One region of the Dolichospermum compactum NIES-806 genome, then DNA from elsewhere that is predicted to be linked to it. Evidence: predicted binding sites of a transcription regulator. Region 1 holds the regulator's gene; each other region holds the start of a gene.
What was found. Region 1 encodes NtcA, which controls nitrogen genes in cyanobacteria. Its sites were predicted from a motif close to TNTGTANNNNNNNNTACANA; they were not measured.

Region 1 (4,221 bases):
TGGCTTCAATAACATGATGGGAATTAATTCCATCCAATTGGCGAATATGTAGGGTCATTTGGCTATGATTCACCAATGCCACAAAAAACTCTCGCACTAACTGGGTATCATAAGTTCCCACCCGTTGAGTAGGAATTTCTAAACCATAACTGAGATGAGGTCTACCAGAAAAGTCTAAAGCAACTTGTACCAAAGCTTCATCTAAAGGCGCAAGAAAATTCCCAAACCGGACGATTCCCTTTTTACTACCCAAAGCTTGGAATAAAGCCTGTCCTAAAGTAATCCCCACATCTTCGTTAGTGTGGTGATCATCAATTTCCCAATCACCTTTAGCTTGAATATCCAAATCAAAAAGCCCATGAGAGGCAATTTGATGGAGCATATGATCTAAAAAGGAAATACCTGTCGAGACTTTACATATTCCTGTCCCATCAAGATTGATAGTAACGTGAACATTTGTTTCACCAGTAGTGCGGTGAACTGAAGCTATCCGAGGCGTTTGATAATTAGTCATTTGTCATTTGTCATTTGTTAGTTGTCAGTTGTCAGTTGTCAGTTGTCAGTGTTACTTCTGATTCCTGATTCCTGACTCCTGACTTCTTAATTCTGCCGTATTACATTCCCATAATTTCATATCCCGCATCTACATACAGGATTTGTCCAGTAATACCGCTTGCTAAATCACTGCATAAGAAAGCTGCTGTATTACCTACTTCTAATTGAGTAACGGTGCGACGGAGAGGGGCTAATTGTTCAACATGATGAATCATATCTAAGATACCACCAACTGCTGAAGATGCTAAGGTGCGAATTGGTCCAGCAGAAATACCATTAACGCGAATATTGTCGGGACCCAGTTCTGCTGCCAAATACCGGACACTGGCTTCTAAACCAGCTTTAGCAACACCCATGACATTATAGTTAGGAATTGCGCGAACTGCTCCCAAATATGTAAGAGTAATAATACTTCCACCTTCAGTCATCAAAGGTTTGGCTGCACCGCTTAACTGTACAAGTGAATAAGTGCTAACTTCTAACGCTGTATTGAAACCAGAACGAGAAGTTTGACTAAAACCTCCGGTCAAATCTTCTTTTTTTGCAAAGGCCAAACAATGCACTAGAATATCTATTTTCCCCCATTCTTGCCGGATGGTTTCAAAAGTAGATTGAATTTGCTCGTCATTTTCAACATTGCAGGGCAAAAATAGGCTAGGAGTGAGCGGTTCTACCAATTCAGAAACTTTTTTTTCCATTTTACCCTTGTCATCTGGCAAGTAGGTAATGCCCAAATTAGCCCCAGCTTTGTGTAGTTGTTGGGCAATTCCCCAAGCGATAGAACGGTTATTGGCAATACCTGTAACTAGGGCATTTTTTCCTGATAGATTGAGCATAGAAATTGCTAATTTAATTCATCATTAGGAGCATACTAGAATCTGAGCCTAGTTTGACTGCATTAGGCTAGGGATTTTTCAAAATGCTCCAGGAGTAGGCAGTAAGTCCCAAAAAACTATGCCCATGTTTACAAAAATTCTCAAGAAATTGACAATTTTTAGAGGCAAAACTTTTGGAGTATAATTAGTGAAACTACTTATCAATAATTACTAGCTAAACGGAACAACAATTATGTATCATAATAACCGAAAGGGGAGGAATTCTGCGTTTGAGTATAGGAAAAAACAGAAAGGTTAATGGTGATTTATTGATTTTTCGGGTGTATTCTTAGGTAATTAGTTTTTGTTTTTCTGGCATTGGGTAGGGGAAGGGAGAAATGATAGTGACACAAGATAAAGCCCTAGCAAATGTTTTTCGTCAAATGGCGACCGGGGCTTTTCCTCCGGTTGTGGAAACATTTGAGCGGAATAAGACGATCTTTTTTCCGGGAGATCCTGCTGAACGAGTTTATTTTCTTCTCAAGGGTGCTGTAAAACTGTCAAGGGTGTATGAGGCAGGAGAAGAAATAACGGTGGCTCTGCTACGAGAAAATAGCGTCTTTGGTGTGCTGTCGTTGCTGACAGGCAATAAGTCTGATCGATTTTATCATGCAGTGGCATTTACTACTGTAGAATTACTTTCAGCCCCGATTGAACAAGTTGAACAGGCACTGAAGGAAAACCCAGAGTTATCAATGTTAATGCTGCGAGGTCTTTCTTCGCGGATTCTACAGACGGAGATGATGATTGAAACTCTTGCTCACCGCGATATGGGTTCAAGGTTAATTAGTTTCTTGTTGATTCTTTGTCGAGATTTTGGCGTTCCTTGCGCTGATGGTATTACCATTGATCTGAAGTTATCTCATCAGGCGATCGCTGAGGCAATTGGCTCTACTCGCGTTACAGTCACTAGACTGCTGGGAGATTTACGCGAGAAGAAAATGATTTCCATTCATAAAAAGAAGATTACTGTGCATAAACCTGTTGCTTTAAGTAAGCAATTTACGTAAGCATTCAGCCGTCAGTGGGTTGTTGAGAAGGGTATTTAAACCACACCTCAACAACATTCAGCCTCTACGAGGTGGAAAAATTAAACTCAGAATTAGCTGAATGCTAAATGCTGATAGCTTGTTGAAAGCTATGGGTAAATGGAGTTGGCACGGCTTCTATTTTTGAGGTAATGGGGTCTTAGGGTCTCCCTAAGTAGCGTCACTACCAGAGAGATTAAACCGTTAATGTGGAGGAAAGTCTCAAAATTGTATAATTCCTACTTTGGCCTAACTCCATTTACTCACAGACAATGGTTGAACCTAGTAGGCTGTATCGGTCAGCATTGCGGTAGTTAAAAATGGCCACCGGGTACATCCTTATTGCAGCAATTCTTATTTTGGGAGGCGTAATTGCCACCGTGGGCGATCGCATCGGCACACGAGTTGGCAAAGCCCGTCTCTCACTCTTCAATTTACGTCCGAAAAAAACTGCTGTAATTGTGACTATTTTTACAGGCGGTCTGATTTCTGCATCAACTTTAGCAATTCTTTTTGCGGCTGATGAGGGATTGCGAAAGGGCGTATTTGAATTAGAAGATATTCAAAGAGATTTGGGGAACAAACGAGAACAACTAAAAATCGCAGAAGCGCAAAAAAGCCAGGTAGAAGGTGAGTTAAACAAAGCTAGAGAAGAAAAAAGTCAAGCACAAGAAGAATTACAGAAAATTAATAAGTCATTACAGGCAGCAAATACTAAACAAAAGACCACACAAGCTCAACTCAATCGCACTCTTAATCAGCAAGCTAAAACCCAAGCCCGACTTAATGAAACTCAAATCCGTCTTGGGGGAATTGCCATCATGTATCAACAGGCAAGAAGTGAATTACAAACTCTTTATAATCAGCGACAAACATTACAAACGGCAGTAGAAGAGTTAAAGGCGGAACGGAAAAGATTATACGCTGAAGCCAAACAGGCTATTGATGAAGCGAAGACGGTGATTGAAAAACGCGATCGCAAAATTGCTAAATTAGATAAACTTATTCAAAATCGTAACCTCGAAATTAAACAACGAGAAGAAGTTATTATAACTAGAGAATCTCGCTTGAAAGAATTAGAGAAACAACAACAATTTTTAGAGCAGGAAGTAGCCAGACTAGAAAAATATTATCAGTCCTACCGTGACCTCCGCTTGGGTAAACTAGCCTTAGTGAAGGGTCAAGTAATAGCGGCAGGGTTAATTACTGTGGACAAGCCTGATGCAGCACAGCAGGCAATTATCCAAATTCTTCAGGAAGCTAACCGCAATGCTAATATTCAATTAACCGAACCTGGTGGTACACCAGAGAATAAGGAAATACTCCGTATTACCAAAGATAAAGTTGAACAGTTAATCGCACAAATTAAAGATGGTCGAGAATATGTAGTGCGAATTTTCTCCGCAGGTAATTATGTCAGAGGCGAAAAGCAAATAGAATTTTTTGCAGATGCAGCGAGAAATCAACTCGTATTTTCATCAGGGGAAGTGCTGGCTACTACTACAGCGGATTTAAAAAATATGACATCTGAACAAATGCGTCAACGCTTAGATTTACTAATTTCCGCTTCCCAATTTCGCGCCCGCAATGCGGGAATTGTCGAAAGTGTCCAAATAGAAGGGACTTTTCTGCGTTTTATTAGCCAATTACAGCAGACGGAACAAGAAGTAGAAATCAAAGCTGTAGCCGCAGAAAACACCTATACTGTAGGTCCGCTGAGAGTCAAGTTAGTAGCCATCTTAAATGGACAAATTCTTTTTAGT
Region 2 (4,221 bases), 1.3 Mb from region 1:
CGTCGCTGTTTCTTCAGCAAATATCAAAGTATCACCTGCCGCATGACTTAGACATATGGTATAGATAATATCCAAACTCCCATTGTCAATCTTGAACTCTAGTTGTGCCTCGATTTGCGGTGTTATCTTAGGTCCAAAGTGCAATAAGGATTGAGCGTAACCGGATATGCCGATATATTGTTGAAGTCGTCCGGCCATCATCTCATTCAGCATCTTAAAAAAGGAAATGAGATTACTTTTACCTGCTCCATTAGCTCCAATCAATATGTTTAAAGGACGCAACTCAAGATCCATTGTCTTAATGGACTTGAATCCCTTGATAATTACTCGTTGTAGCATGATCAACAATTAGTTTTTATACAAAATAATTATATATGTAGACGACGTACAAGGATTGAAAAAAGGTGCGTTAGGCTAAAGCCATAACACACCCCAATTAAACTAGATCACAAATAAAACTAAGGATACAAGCCCCGATCATTCAAAGCTTGCGCGACTCTACCTACACCCAAAGTATAAGCAGCTAACCGCAGATTTACCCCCCGTGCTTGCGACTCATGAATCACCTTGCGGTAAGCCTGAACCATCAAATGTTCCATTTCCCGGTTGACTCGTTCTTCGTCCCAGAATAGATAGGAAAGACCTTGTACCCATTCTAAATAACTGACCACCACACCCCCAGCATTGGCTAAAATATCCGGTAACACGGTGACACCTTGGGCTTCTAGAACGCGGTTAGCTTCCAAAGTCACTGGACCATTAGCCGCTTCTGCGACAAATTGGGCTTTGATTTGATGGACATTTTCTGCGGTAATTTGGTTTTCCAAAGCGGCAGGAATCAGGACATCACAAGGTAAAGTTAATAAGTCTGCATTACTAATGGGTGTTCCTTGGGGAAATCCCACCACACTGCGATGGTTGGCCGCAGCGTAGGCTTTGACAGCAGAAATATCAAGACCATTTTCGGCAAAGATACCCCCACTAGCACTGGAAACAGCGATAATTTTTGCTCCTTGTTGGTGTAGTAATTCGGCGGCTGCCCCACCTACATTACCGAAGCCTTGAATTGCTACCCTGACTCCTACCAGGGATTTACCGTGATCGGCGATCGCTTCACGAACAATAATCATCACACCGCGTCCAGTCGCCATTTCTCGTCCCAGGGAACCACCAATAGATAAGGGTTTACCTGTAACTACTCCGGGGACAGAATGACCAACATTGACAGAGTAAGTATCCATCATCCATGCCATTTCCCGCGCTGATGTTCCCATGTCTGGTGCGGGTATATCTACGGATGGTCCAATGTCTTTAATTAATTCACTAATATAACGACGACTAATGCGTTCTAATTCCCCCACACTGAACTCTTTGGGGTCTATGGGAATTCCGCCTTTGCCACCACCGTAGGGAATGCCTAACAATGCACATTTCCAAGTCATGAGCATGGCTAAGGCGGATACTTCTCGTAATGTCACTGCTTCATGGTAGCGAATACCACCTTTATAGGGTCCTAAAATATCGGAATGTTGTACCCGATGTCCAGCAAAAACCCGCACTTCCCCACTATCCATTCTTATGGGAATGGAAACTGTGACAACTTTTCGAGGGTGACTGAGTATTTCTACGATACCTTGATCTAATTTTAATTCTTTAGCAGCCCATTCTAAATAGCTACAGGCTTGATCATAAGGGCAAATATGCGCTGGAGAATGATTTTCTATAAGTGGAAGAGACGTTGTCACCATAATACCTACTCCTCATCACCGTATGTTTGTGAACCGAACTGATATGGTTAGCTTACCCTCTTTTTTGAAAAAGATGTCAATTTTGTAGTTTCTGTTACAATTTTATTTTGATTTGTATGCTGTAAGACGCTTGGGCAGATAAACTATAAAAATATCTAAATTTTGGCGTTGCTGATTAAGGATATGAATTTTAGTCTCACGCAGAGGCGCAGAGGCGCAAAGAGTAAGAGTTTCAAAGGTTTGATTTGGTAATTTTATACCTCAATATGGCTGATACGCCACGCAGGCTATCAGCAACACCTGAAATTTCGATGACTTGGTTGGGTGACGCAGAAGCTTTTCCCCAACCTATATTAATTAAATGAATGTTTCAGGTGTAAAACTCCCGTGTAATCCGTAGGGAATATGATGTTTGAGGTGTAGTCTTGCAATTTCACCTTTTTCCAAATTTACAGCATCTAAAATTACCACATCTGAACGATGATGTTCTGCATCATAAACTAAAGCTATTAACCACCCATCATCTTCTGTTTGGGAATTTGGACGAGGAATAAAAATTGGTTCACCGATGAAACCTCCTGGTGCAGCACTCCATAATTGTCTTTGTTGTGACTCTAAATCAAGTTTGAAAATTGCTTGTAGGGGTGCATTTCCCGTTGATTTATGAGCCGCAGCCGTGTATAGATAACGATAGGATTTACCGACATGATTAGGGTGAATTGTGGGAAATTCACAAGATCGATCATCTATTAAATGATTTTCTACGGTATTGGTTTGTAAATTGAGATTAAATCGCCAAAGTTTGCCAGGAGAATTAGCATCAAAATCTGTTTCTCGATAATCGCTATTGGGTTCAACTTCTGGCAATGATTCATAGCAAATAGAATCAATGATAATTTCATTACCCACTTCAAAAGCATTAACATGATGGAAAATAAAACCTGCCTGAGTTTCTAAAATTTTGATTTTTTTAGTTGGGTTTTGGCGAGGAATAATGATGATTTTTGTAGGTTGATTTTTTTGGACTTTAATACATTGGGCGGCGCTAGATATTCCCAAAGCAAAAGGTATGGGGTTAAAACTAACAGGATTTTGGAAGAAAATACAGTAATTTTCTGTAATCACAAAATCATGAATGAAGCAAAAACCAGCAACGCTATGATTTTGTTTATTGGTGATTTCTCCGTCGGTATTTAACTCAAATATGTTAATTGTAGTTGATAGTCCTGGAGTAATAGCGAAATTAACTAATGTACCATTTGCATCAATTCGCGGGTGGGCGCTAAAGGCTTCCCCTGTAGATAAAACACCGTTAAAGTATTCATTTCCTAATGTTTCTAGAGTGTGCGGATTAAGTAAATAGGGTTCGGATGCTTCCCATAGTGCTAATAGTTTTTTACCCCAATAAATTACATTAGTATTAGCAATATGTTTGATTTTGAAATCAAAGATATTAGCTAACCAACCGCCCGGTTTTTGTGTACCAAAAACACCACGATAAAGAATTTTACCCGCTTTTTTTTCTGCTAAATAACCTGCTGTGGTAACAAAGCGGTTACGAAAATGGGCGCGGCCATTGGTAAATGTAATGCGGCTAATCATGCCATCACCGTCAAAGGGATGATGTAATTTTTCGCCATTAATATCTAGTAAACCAGGTCCATTTCTAAATAATGTTCCTTGCAATTCTGGCGGTATTTCCCCTTCTATATCATCAATCCAGTAATCAAATTCCTGGTGAAGAGATTCATATCCTCCTTGCCAATCTTTGAGAGTGTAGGATTTTTGGAGGTTTTGCTGATCTTGAGGTTCTAATATTTGCATTTTTTGTTGGCTATGGTAAAGTTTTTCAAAAAATCAGGGATGTAAATATAGAGATAAATCTAATTGTCTTCGAGATTTTTATCTATTAACTAATTACATCATTATCAATTCTAGCATCTGGTAGCAATTTAACAAAAAATATTGGTATCAGAGAAGCACAGTTAGTGAGAATGATTAATAACCACAGGGAGTCAAATTGATATTCTGTGATTCCTAACCATTTCATCATTATTGATCCTAATGCGTAGGAAACTGTTCCTGCTACATTAAATACAGACATGATTAAAGCAAAAAATGTGGCTTCTATACCGGGAGGGCAAAGCTTTGTTGATAATACTAATATGGGCATGAATACAATTTGCCCAATCACAGTAATAATCAAACTATCACCTAAGCTAAACCAATGATCATCTATGCCTAACATTCTGTTGGTGTGAGTTACTAATAATAAATTCGTCATTCCTAAAGCTGTGGATAGGAAAATACCCGCAGTAATCATAGTTCTAAAGGGAATGTGTTTAAAGTAACGTTGAAAAGCCCAAACTCCAATTAGGGAAGCAAAACTCGTCACTAACCGAATTCGTCCTAAAAATTCTGGTTGAAAGTGGAGTTCATTAATTGTGAAATAGAAGAATGCTGATTCGGTTTT
Region 3 (4,221 bases), 780 kb from region 1:
CCCAATAAAGTGACTAATATTCCCCCTAAATTTATCCATAGACCTAAACGTAATACCTGCACAGTTTCCACCTTACGAGGGCGATTAGTGGGATTAGGGGATTCTAATTTCTTGCCAATTCTAGTGTAGCGATAAGCTAAGTAAATACCAGCACCCAACAGAAGTATGCCACAAATTGCTAAAAACACGCCAAAGCCCGTTCCTGGATTGTTACTGGGGCTACCTGCTTTTTGACTAAAAATGCCAAATAACAAGACAATTATTCCAGAAATTACACCTAATACCAACTGAATCCATAAACTAATCCAACCTGCTAGGCGAAATTGTTGGGCTATAGCCCGAAGGTTATATGATGGTGTTTCGGAGTTTTGCGTCATATAAAAATTAAAACTTAAAAATTAAGAACAACTTCCGTTTGTTGTTTGTTAGCTGTTACCTATTTCCAGAATAATTGATAATGGGTTAAGTCTACTGAAAATTTCAGACGTAAAAATTAGTTATGAATTCTACTGTTTCTCAATCTACGTTCCTCTTAACTTTTCTGTTATCAGTTGGATTATTTTTCTTTATACGCGCTTCGACTAAGGATCGTACAGAAGTGATGCAATTGACTTCAGAACAGGATGAGAATACATTAATGGCTGCATTAAAGGAGTATTTTCGCTCTCGTGCTTATCGAGTTTCAGCGGTAGATTCTGCTAAAAATCAAGTCACTTTTGAAGGATTGGTTAGCCCTAGCTGGTTTCTAGCTATATTTTTGACTATATTAGCAGCCGTAGGTTTGGGTTGTTTGGCGTTGGTTCTATCAATGCTTTTGCCCGATTTTGGCCAATTTTTTCTAGTAATAATCCTGTTTTCGCCTTTAAGTGGATTATTGTACTGGAAAAAATCTGGAAGACTTGAGAAGGTGTCACTCAAGATGGAAAATATCCCAAGTGGGCAAAACTTCTCAAGTACAATCACTGTAACTGCCCATAGAGATGAACTGGCTGAGTTACAAAGGGCATTACAGCTAAAGACGCTGGACACTTGATTGATTTTGGGGGTGAAAACTAGCATTATCTACATTCATGTAGGCTTCTGACTCAAGTTTTGAGGAAATCAGCAGTAGGGGAGAAGAGAAAATTCTGCTAGTGCCGTTAATCTTCCTGATGCTTGGTATGTCATGAGGAAAAATTTAAATTGGCGGACAGAGTTTGATAGTAGTCCAAATTAGTGAGAGCATAAATAATTCATGCTTCGTTTTTTGGATGACCTTGGCTCTGTCGCTATTCTCTTTTGTATAAGCTGATAACAAACTGATTCATCTAATCTGTTGTAGATTAATGAAGGATTAATTATGCCATGACTTGAGAGAATGTATTTAAACCTGACTGGCAATTTCAACCAAAAAATTAAAAAAAATGAAATTTTTGAACAAACTGGTAACAATTGCCAGTTAATTATTCACAGATTCAGAAGTCACATTTACAAGATATGATGGTCATTTGTTGTTTAGTTACTAGCAACAGCAACAGCGACAGGTTCTGGCGCTGGTGCTGTTGGTGATTCTAAAATCCTGAGACTAGGGAACAAAAAATGATTCTCTTCTACGTATTGAGCGCCAAACAGACCTTTTTCCGCCCAGAAATAACGGTCCGTTGTATGTTCATTGCGTTTTACTAGTAGCAGCGCAGGTGGCAAAATACCTTCAGCTTGAATGAACTTTCTTGCTGCTGTCACAGGCTTATCTTCGCCACTTTCAATGCTGTACTGAGGGATATGCTCAAGTATGCGCCGTCCTTCCTGCCTACGACGGCTCTTCCGCTTGCGTCTCCTTGCCAACCTATTGTCCTCCTGTTTCAAGCTATAGACTGTAGTTATGGCTACAAAATCCGTCGTCATCATATAAGTTCTATCTTAAAAAATCAAGAGTTTTTAATGTTTTGATACAACTGGGGGAAAACTCTGAAAAATGAAGAATTAAAAATTAAAAAAATTGCTGACTTTTCAGCCATTACTCCTTACCAATCATCCATTACCAGACTAAACTAGATAGCTATAAACCTTGATTGGGGACTGGGGACTGGATAATTTCCTTGTTCCTTCTTCGTTCTTCCTGACTCCTTCTAGATTCCTGAACTCATGCTAATGTCTGCCAGTTCTGATTTTCTTGCTCTATGTCGAGAGCAAATGGATCTGCTAACCCAAGGGATGGGAGCAGGCTTTACTGTTGTTTATTTGACACAAGAACTAGTAGAAAAATCTACAGGGGAGGCGCAACTAATTCCGGTAATGGTGTATCCAGAGACTATAGCATTAAATTCCAGTGATGAATATAGTGAAGTGGGGGAAGGTTATCCTGTAAAGTTAGCTAATGTTTTATCGTTACCCAATCAGCAAATGAGATTGTTAAAACCGACTCCAATATCCTCCCATGAATCAGCGGAATCGGCAGCAACAGGAAAACAAAATTTACACAATGCACAAGATGAATATTTGCTTAGTCATAACCAAATTGTTTTACCTTTGATTTATGAAGGTGTGATGATGGGGTTATTGGTGACGGCGAGGGAAGATAGGGAATGGAATGAACGCGAGGAAAGGGAGATTGAACGCATTGCTAAGACTTTAGCGATCGCTTGCATTTTAGACCAGCGCCAGGCATGGTTGCAACATCAACTCCAGCAGGAACAAATTCTCCAAGAGAGACAACGGGATTTATTAGATAATCTCTTACATCAATTTCGTAACCCCTTAACTGCTGTCCGCACCTTTGGGAAATTACTATTTAAACGAATGCTACCGGTTGATCCTAATCGGGAAGTCGCCACCAGTATAGTCCGGGAGAGCGATCGCTTACAAGAACTATTAAAACAATTTGATCAAGTAATTGATTTAAATACAGCAGATTTAGAACCTTTACCTCTACCAGAATCAAAAGTAGTTATTAACGCAAATGTGCAAAAAGCAGCTAAACCTGCGTTATTATTACCCGGAACAGGAGAACAATTAACTAATTGTTTCTTAGTAGATTTATTAGCACCTTTATTAATATCTGCACAAGCCATTGCTCAAGAAAGAAATTTACAATTAATCACAGAAATTTCTCCTCACTTACCCTTAGCAATAGTCAATGAGAAAGCCTTACAAGAAGTCTTGAGTAACATCCTGGATAACGCTTTAAAATATACGCCATCTGGAGGTAAGATATTAGTCCAATGTGGGCAACAAAAAGGAAATTTACAAGGTATTGCTATTAGTGATACAGGTCCAGGTATTCCTCCAGAAGACTTAAAACATCTAGGAGAAAGACATTACCGAGGTGTACAGGCAAAAACAGAAATTCCGGGAACTGGCCTAGGAATCGCCATTGCTAAACAGTTAATAGTAGAAATGCACGGAAACATCGAGGTTTTTAGTCCGGCAATCAACTCAGTCATCACATCACCTTATGCCCCAGGAACTACCTTTATAATTTGGTTGCTGGCCGTTAATTAGCTGACAGGAATTTATGATTTTAAGTAAGAATTTGACACTAACTAATCACAATCATTTTTAAAACATATCTTCAAGGAATTTGCAAGTCTTGACTTATTGTTAATTTTAAATCCGTATTAGGTTCAATCAGGATTAAATCAACACTATTTTTCCCATTTATTAAAAGCCTTATTGAGCATAGCCGCAAATTGAGCGCGGGTTACTGCCTCTTCGGCACGAAAACTACCATCAGGAAAACCAGCAATAATACCTCGTCTTGATAATTCTTGAATAAATTGTGATGCCCAGTAGCTAGATTGAACATCAGTAAAAGAGGTTTGAGCAAAAACTTGATTTGCTATAATTAAAGGTAAAGTGGCAGTAGATGTGATACCTAAAGCCATAAATAATGCTGTTTTTGATTGTAAATTCTTCAAAGTAACTATCTGCTCATGTCTTTTTTTTGTTGCTAAGAACATAGACATTTATAAAAATAAAGCGATCGCTTACCATGATTCAGCATAAAATCGCCTTATTACTTGTATCATGAAATCCAGTCTATTAACGAGTTATCACTAAAGTTGAAGTCAGCGTAATATCTAAATCCTGTTCTGGTCTTAGCACAAAAACAGCAGCTTTTGGTTTCCGTAATAGTATACTAGCTAAAGCCCCCGCTGCTGCACCACCTACAGGTTCTAAAACTTCAATTTTCTTGTTACCAGTCACCAATGAAATCAGACTAGCAGCACCCGCACCAATCGC
Region 4 (4,221 bases), 390 kb from region 1:
GGAAATAGACCTCATGGGCAGTTATAGCTCATCCTACCGTTTACAAAGCCTATCTGCGGACATTGTATTTAATCGCCGCATTGATGTGAAAGCCCTAATTAGCGATCGCTATCCCCTACAAAACTTACCACAAGCCGTAGACCAAGCGATCGCCCCCACAGCCGAAACTTACAAAATTTTAATCTATCCCTAAATCAATTGAGGATTTGGGGATTAATCCTATTAATCCTTAAATCCTGGAAATCCTGATTCTGACAACTACAAAACCTACCACAAGCCGTAGACCAAGCAATACCCTGTTTAATCATTGATAGTAGTTCGTTTTTTAATTCGGTTTCTGTGAGTTGAGGTTTACTAATTGTGTCAATTGTGTCAAGTTATTTTTTTTACATAGGGCTACAACCCAGTTATACTATGACTTCCAAAATTGTTATTAACGAAATTTCCTTAACTTCGTTAAATTCGTACATACTGAATTACTGATCTGATATAACTTGGAAACAACGTTATCCCATTGGAGAATATTTTAAAAGTTGTATCCCGTAATTTTCATCACATTATTCAGCATAGAGGAAATATAATCATATCAATCCTATTCATTTAAGATTCTGTAGTTTACGCTACAGATTTTTGTGTTATGATCTGATTGCGGGAAATAGTAAATTATTTCTTAGTAAACAAATATGAGGAGGTAGTGTCATGTCTATTCAAGAAAAAGCTCGTCAATTGATGGTGCGTCAACATCAGCAAGCTAAAAACCGTCAGCAATCCATGCTAATGCGTGCTGCACAAGAACTTGGTTTACATGAAGGAATGTCTCACTATTGGAATCCCATTCAAGGTAAAATGGATTCAGCTACCCAGACACTTTATGGACGTAGCCAAGCAACTATGAGTTAAGTGACAAAGAAAGCCACCCAAGAGGGTGGCTAAAAAATACTACTTTTACTACTTATTGCAATTAGCAATCGTAATATAAGAAGAATTCATAAGGATGTGGACGCAATTGCATTTGCTTAACTTCGTTAGCAACTTTGTAATCAATCCAATTTTGGATGAAGTCTTCAGAGAAAACGCCACTTTCAGTTAAGAAAGCGTGATCATTTTCCAAAGCTTCCAAAGCCAATTCTAAAGAACCAGGAGTAGAAGGAATCTTAGACAATTCTTCTGGAGAGAGTTCATAGATATTCTTATCTAAGGGTTCACCAGGATGAATTTTGTTTTTGATACCATCAATACCAGCACAAAGCATTGCCGCAAAAGCCAAGTAAGGATTAGAAGTAGCGTCTGGACAACGGAATTCTAACCGCTTGGCTTTGGGGTTGTCTCCAGAAAGAGGAATCCGCACAGAAGCAGAACGATTACCTTGGGAGTAAGCCAAGTTTACAGGTGCTTCATAACCAGGTACGAGGCGTTTGTAGGAGTTGGTGGTGGGGTTAGTGATTGCCAACAATGCTGGAGCGTGTTTGAGAATACCACCAATGTAGTAAAGTCCCATTTCACTCATACCAGCGTACTTGTTACCTGCAAATAGGGGCTGACCATTTTTCCAAATAGACTGGTGACAGTGCATACCAGAACCGTTATCACCAAAAATGGGTTTTGGCATGAAGGTAACGGTTTTGCCATATTTTCTGGCAACATTCTTGATGACATACTTATAAGTCATCAACCAATCAGCAGCTTCAATTAACTTACCAAATTTGAACCCAAGTTCGCACTGACCACCTGTTGCAACTTCATGGTGTTGCTTTTCAATGGGTACGCCACAATCTTTCATTGTTAGCAGCATTTCTGTCCGCATATCTTGAAAGCTGTCAGTGGGAGGTACGGGGAAGTAACCTTCCTTAACGCGGGTTTTGTAACCAAGGTTAGGGCTTTCTTCTCTACCAGTATTCCAACGTCCTTCTACGGAATCTACGTAGTAGTAACCAGAGTTGGTGGTTTGGTCATAGCGAACATCATCAAAAATGAAGAATTCAGCTTCAGGACCAAAGAAAGCAGTGTCACCAAGTCCAGTGGAAGCTAGATAATCTATTGCCTTTTGGGCAATAACGCGAGGGCAACGGTTGTACCATTGTCCAGTGCGAGGTTCTTTAATACTACAGATGATACTTAGAGTTGGTTCTTTCATGAACGGGTCAATCCAAGCAGTGTTGGGATCGAGTACCATTGTCATGTCAGATTCTTCGATGCCTTTCCAACCCCGAATACTAGAACCATCGAAGGGAACACCATCAGAGAATGAACTTTCATCAATCTGGTCTTGGTACATGGTCAAATGTTGCCAAGTTCCCAGTGTATCAATGAATTTCAGATCAATCATCTGAATTTTTTCGTCTTGAATCTTTTTCAAGATTTCTTTTGGGGTTGTCATTTTTACTTTACTCCTGATGTATCCAATTATCCAATATAAACCCAAAGTCTGCTCAACCTCAAGCCTTTACGCTAACCCAAGTTGTCACACACCACCTGGAATATCGTAAATAGTTAACTTCACATGGTTTTGTCATGTTTGTTACAGATTGCCTGGATTACAGGTTATGTTAACCTTTCTTTTTTAATTTTTACAAAACTAGAAAATTCATGATCATGGGTCAACTTTGGCATAAAATCCTTAGATAGCAGATGGATAGTTTTTGTGCCAGGGTCTATTTTATGTGAATTGGCACGGAATCTTGTTGGTGCGTAATTGCAGCCAAATTAATATCAAATCATAGATAACTAAATGATTGGGAGAAAAAAGAATGCGTGATGCCGTTACAACTTTAATTAAGAATTATGACGTAACCGGACGTTATTTTGACCGGAATGCCATTGATAGTCTTAAATCATACTTTGATAGTGGAACAGCTAGAGTCCAAGCCGCAGCCGCAATTAATTCCAATGCAGCCGCAATTGTCAAACAAGCTGGTGCAAAGTTATTTGAAGAACTACCAGAATTAATTCGTCCTGGTGGTAATGCTTACACAACTCGTCGCTTTGCAGCTTGTTTACGGGATATGGACTATTATCTGCGCTATGCTACCTATGCACTAGTGGCTGGTAATATGAATGTTCTGGATGAGCGTGTATTACAAGGACTCAGGGAAACTTACAATTCCTTGGGTGTACCCATTGGTTCAACTGTTCAAGGTATCCAAATTATGAAGGGTATCGTCAAGGAACAGGTGGGGGCTGCTGGTGTGGCTAATACCGCTTTTGTGGATGAGCCTTTTGACTATATCACTCGTGAATTGAGTGAGATTGATGTTTAATTCATAGACCTGGCGATTAGAAATCGCGGCTACACAAACAAAGTCCGCCTTCGCGGACTAAATACATATCGCACTTTGGCTTTTTTGGCAAGGTGCGTTTATTTTTTTTAATAATTGTCAGAATCAGGATTTACAGGATGTTTGTTTGAGTAATGTATTGTATATTACTGGATAGTAGATAAATTTGGTTGTTACATCTACCAATGCTGAGGAGAACATATACTAATGTTTTTGTCCTTGTGGTCTTTCAGCATCCATTCTTTTTTTGAGGTTTTCAAAGATTTCTTGTCTTTCCCTAGATTCTTCATCAGAAATATTTTGATATTCCTGGATTTGTTGTGCTAAAACTGCCATTGCTTTTTGATTTTTTTGGAGTTGTTCTTGTTGATTCCATGTTGATTTATGGGGGCTAACTGGGATATTTTGATCTAGTTTTGATTGCAAAATTATTTTCAGATTTTGAGCATCTGATGATTCTAAATTGATGGGATGAGGATATCCTTCTAAAATTAGTTGATAATCACTATCAATATTATTGTTATTGGGAATTAGGGCAATAAATCGGGTGATGTTGAGGATTTTACCGCTAGGAAGTTCTATGGAGGTGTTCATGGTATTCTCCTTTGTTTCACTAATTATTAAACAGTTCTTTAATTTTATCATGGATATTTTCCAAATTTGATCAAAATAGCCTGTTGCTTTGCCAGGGTTATTCGCGTTAGTGTGGCGTTAGCCATAACTCAACAAATGCGTTGCCAGGACGGGCAAGATGCCCATCCCACAAGATTGGATTATCTTTTTTGTGAAGTTCTCTAATTAAATTCGGTGATTAAAGTAGGTAACTATATGGTTCTTCTAGGGATTGTACGGTACTGGATTTAATGGCAGATAAATGACGTAGTAATAACTGGACTTGTTGCAGATTGGGACGATAGGAAAGATTGCCTTGTTTTTCAAATAGTGG

Region 2: the regulator NtcA is predicted to act here: its motif matches at 1,830-1,849, upstream of CA730_RS11255 (Glu/Leu/Phe/Val family dehydrogenase).
Region 3: the regulator NtcA is predicted to act here: its motif matches at 1,853-1,872, upstream of CA730_RS13610 (DUF3155 domain-containing protein).
Region 4: the regulator NtcA is predicted to act here: its motif matches at 2,506-2,525, upstream of glnA (type I glutamate--ammonia ligase).

What each region holds. Positions count from the first base shown of each region.
Region 1 covers NZ_AP018316.1:3,651,763-3,655,983, reverse strand. Annotated here, with positions in the region: gene hisB (imidazoleglycerol-phosphate dehydratase HisB) at 1-514, opposite strand, end outside; gene fabI (enoyl-ACP reductase FabI) at 615-1,391, opposite strand; gene ntcA (global nitrogen regulator NtcA) at 1,769-2,440, shown strand; gene CA730_RS17205 (DUF3084 domain-containing protein) at 2,779-4,221, shown strand, end outside.
Region 2 covers NZ_AP018316.1:2,348,971-2,353,191, forward strand. Annotated here, with positions in the region: gene CA730_RS11250 (AAA family ATPase) at 1-339, opposite strand, end outside; gene CA730_RS11255 (Glu/Leu/Phe/Val family dehydrogenase) at 459-1,748, opposite strand; gene CA730_RS11260 (carotenoid oxygenase family protein) at 2,106-3,572, opposite strand; gene CA730_RS11265 (folate/biopterin family MFS transporter) at 3,658-4,221, opposite strand, start outside.
Region 3 covers NZ_AP018316.1:2,872,291-2,876,511, reverse strand. Annotated here, with positions in the region: gene CA730_RS13620 (DUF3611 family protein) at 1-377, opposite strand, end outside; gene CA730_RS13615 (cofactor assembly of complex C subunit B) at 500-1,033, shown strand; gene CA730_RS13610 (DUF3155 domain-containing protein) at 1,495-1,824, opposite strand; gene CA730_RS13605 (sensor histidine kinase) at 2,125-3,480, shown strand; partial or broken gene CA730_RS13600 (S-layer homology domain-containing protein) at 3,636-3,938, opposite strand; gene CA730_RS13595 (conjugal transfer protein TrbI) at 4,021-4,221, opposite strand, start outside.
Region 4 covers NZ_AP018316.1:4,045,922-4,050,142, reverse strand. Annotated here, with positions in the region: gene CA730_RS18815 (zinc-dependent dehydrogenase) at 1-193, shown strand, start outside; gene CA730_RS18810 (hypothetical protein) at 700-900, shown strand; gene glnA (type I glutamate--ammonia ligase) at 962-2,377, opposite strand; gene apcB (allophycocyanin subunit beta) at 2,748-3,257, shown strand; gene CA730_RS18795 (hypothetical protein) at 3,480-3,869, opposite strand; gene CA730_RS18790 (hypothetical protein) at 4,087-4,221, opposite strand, start outside.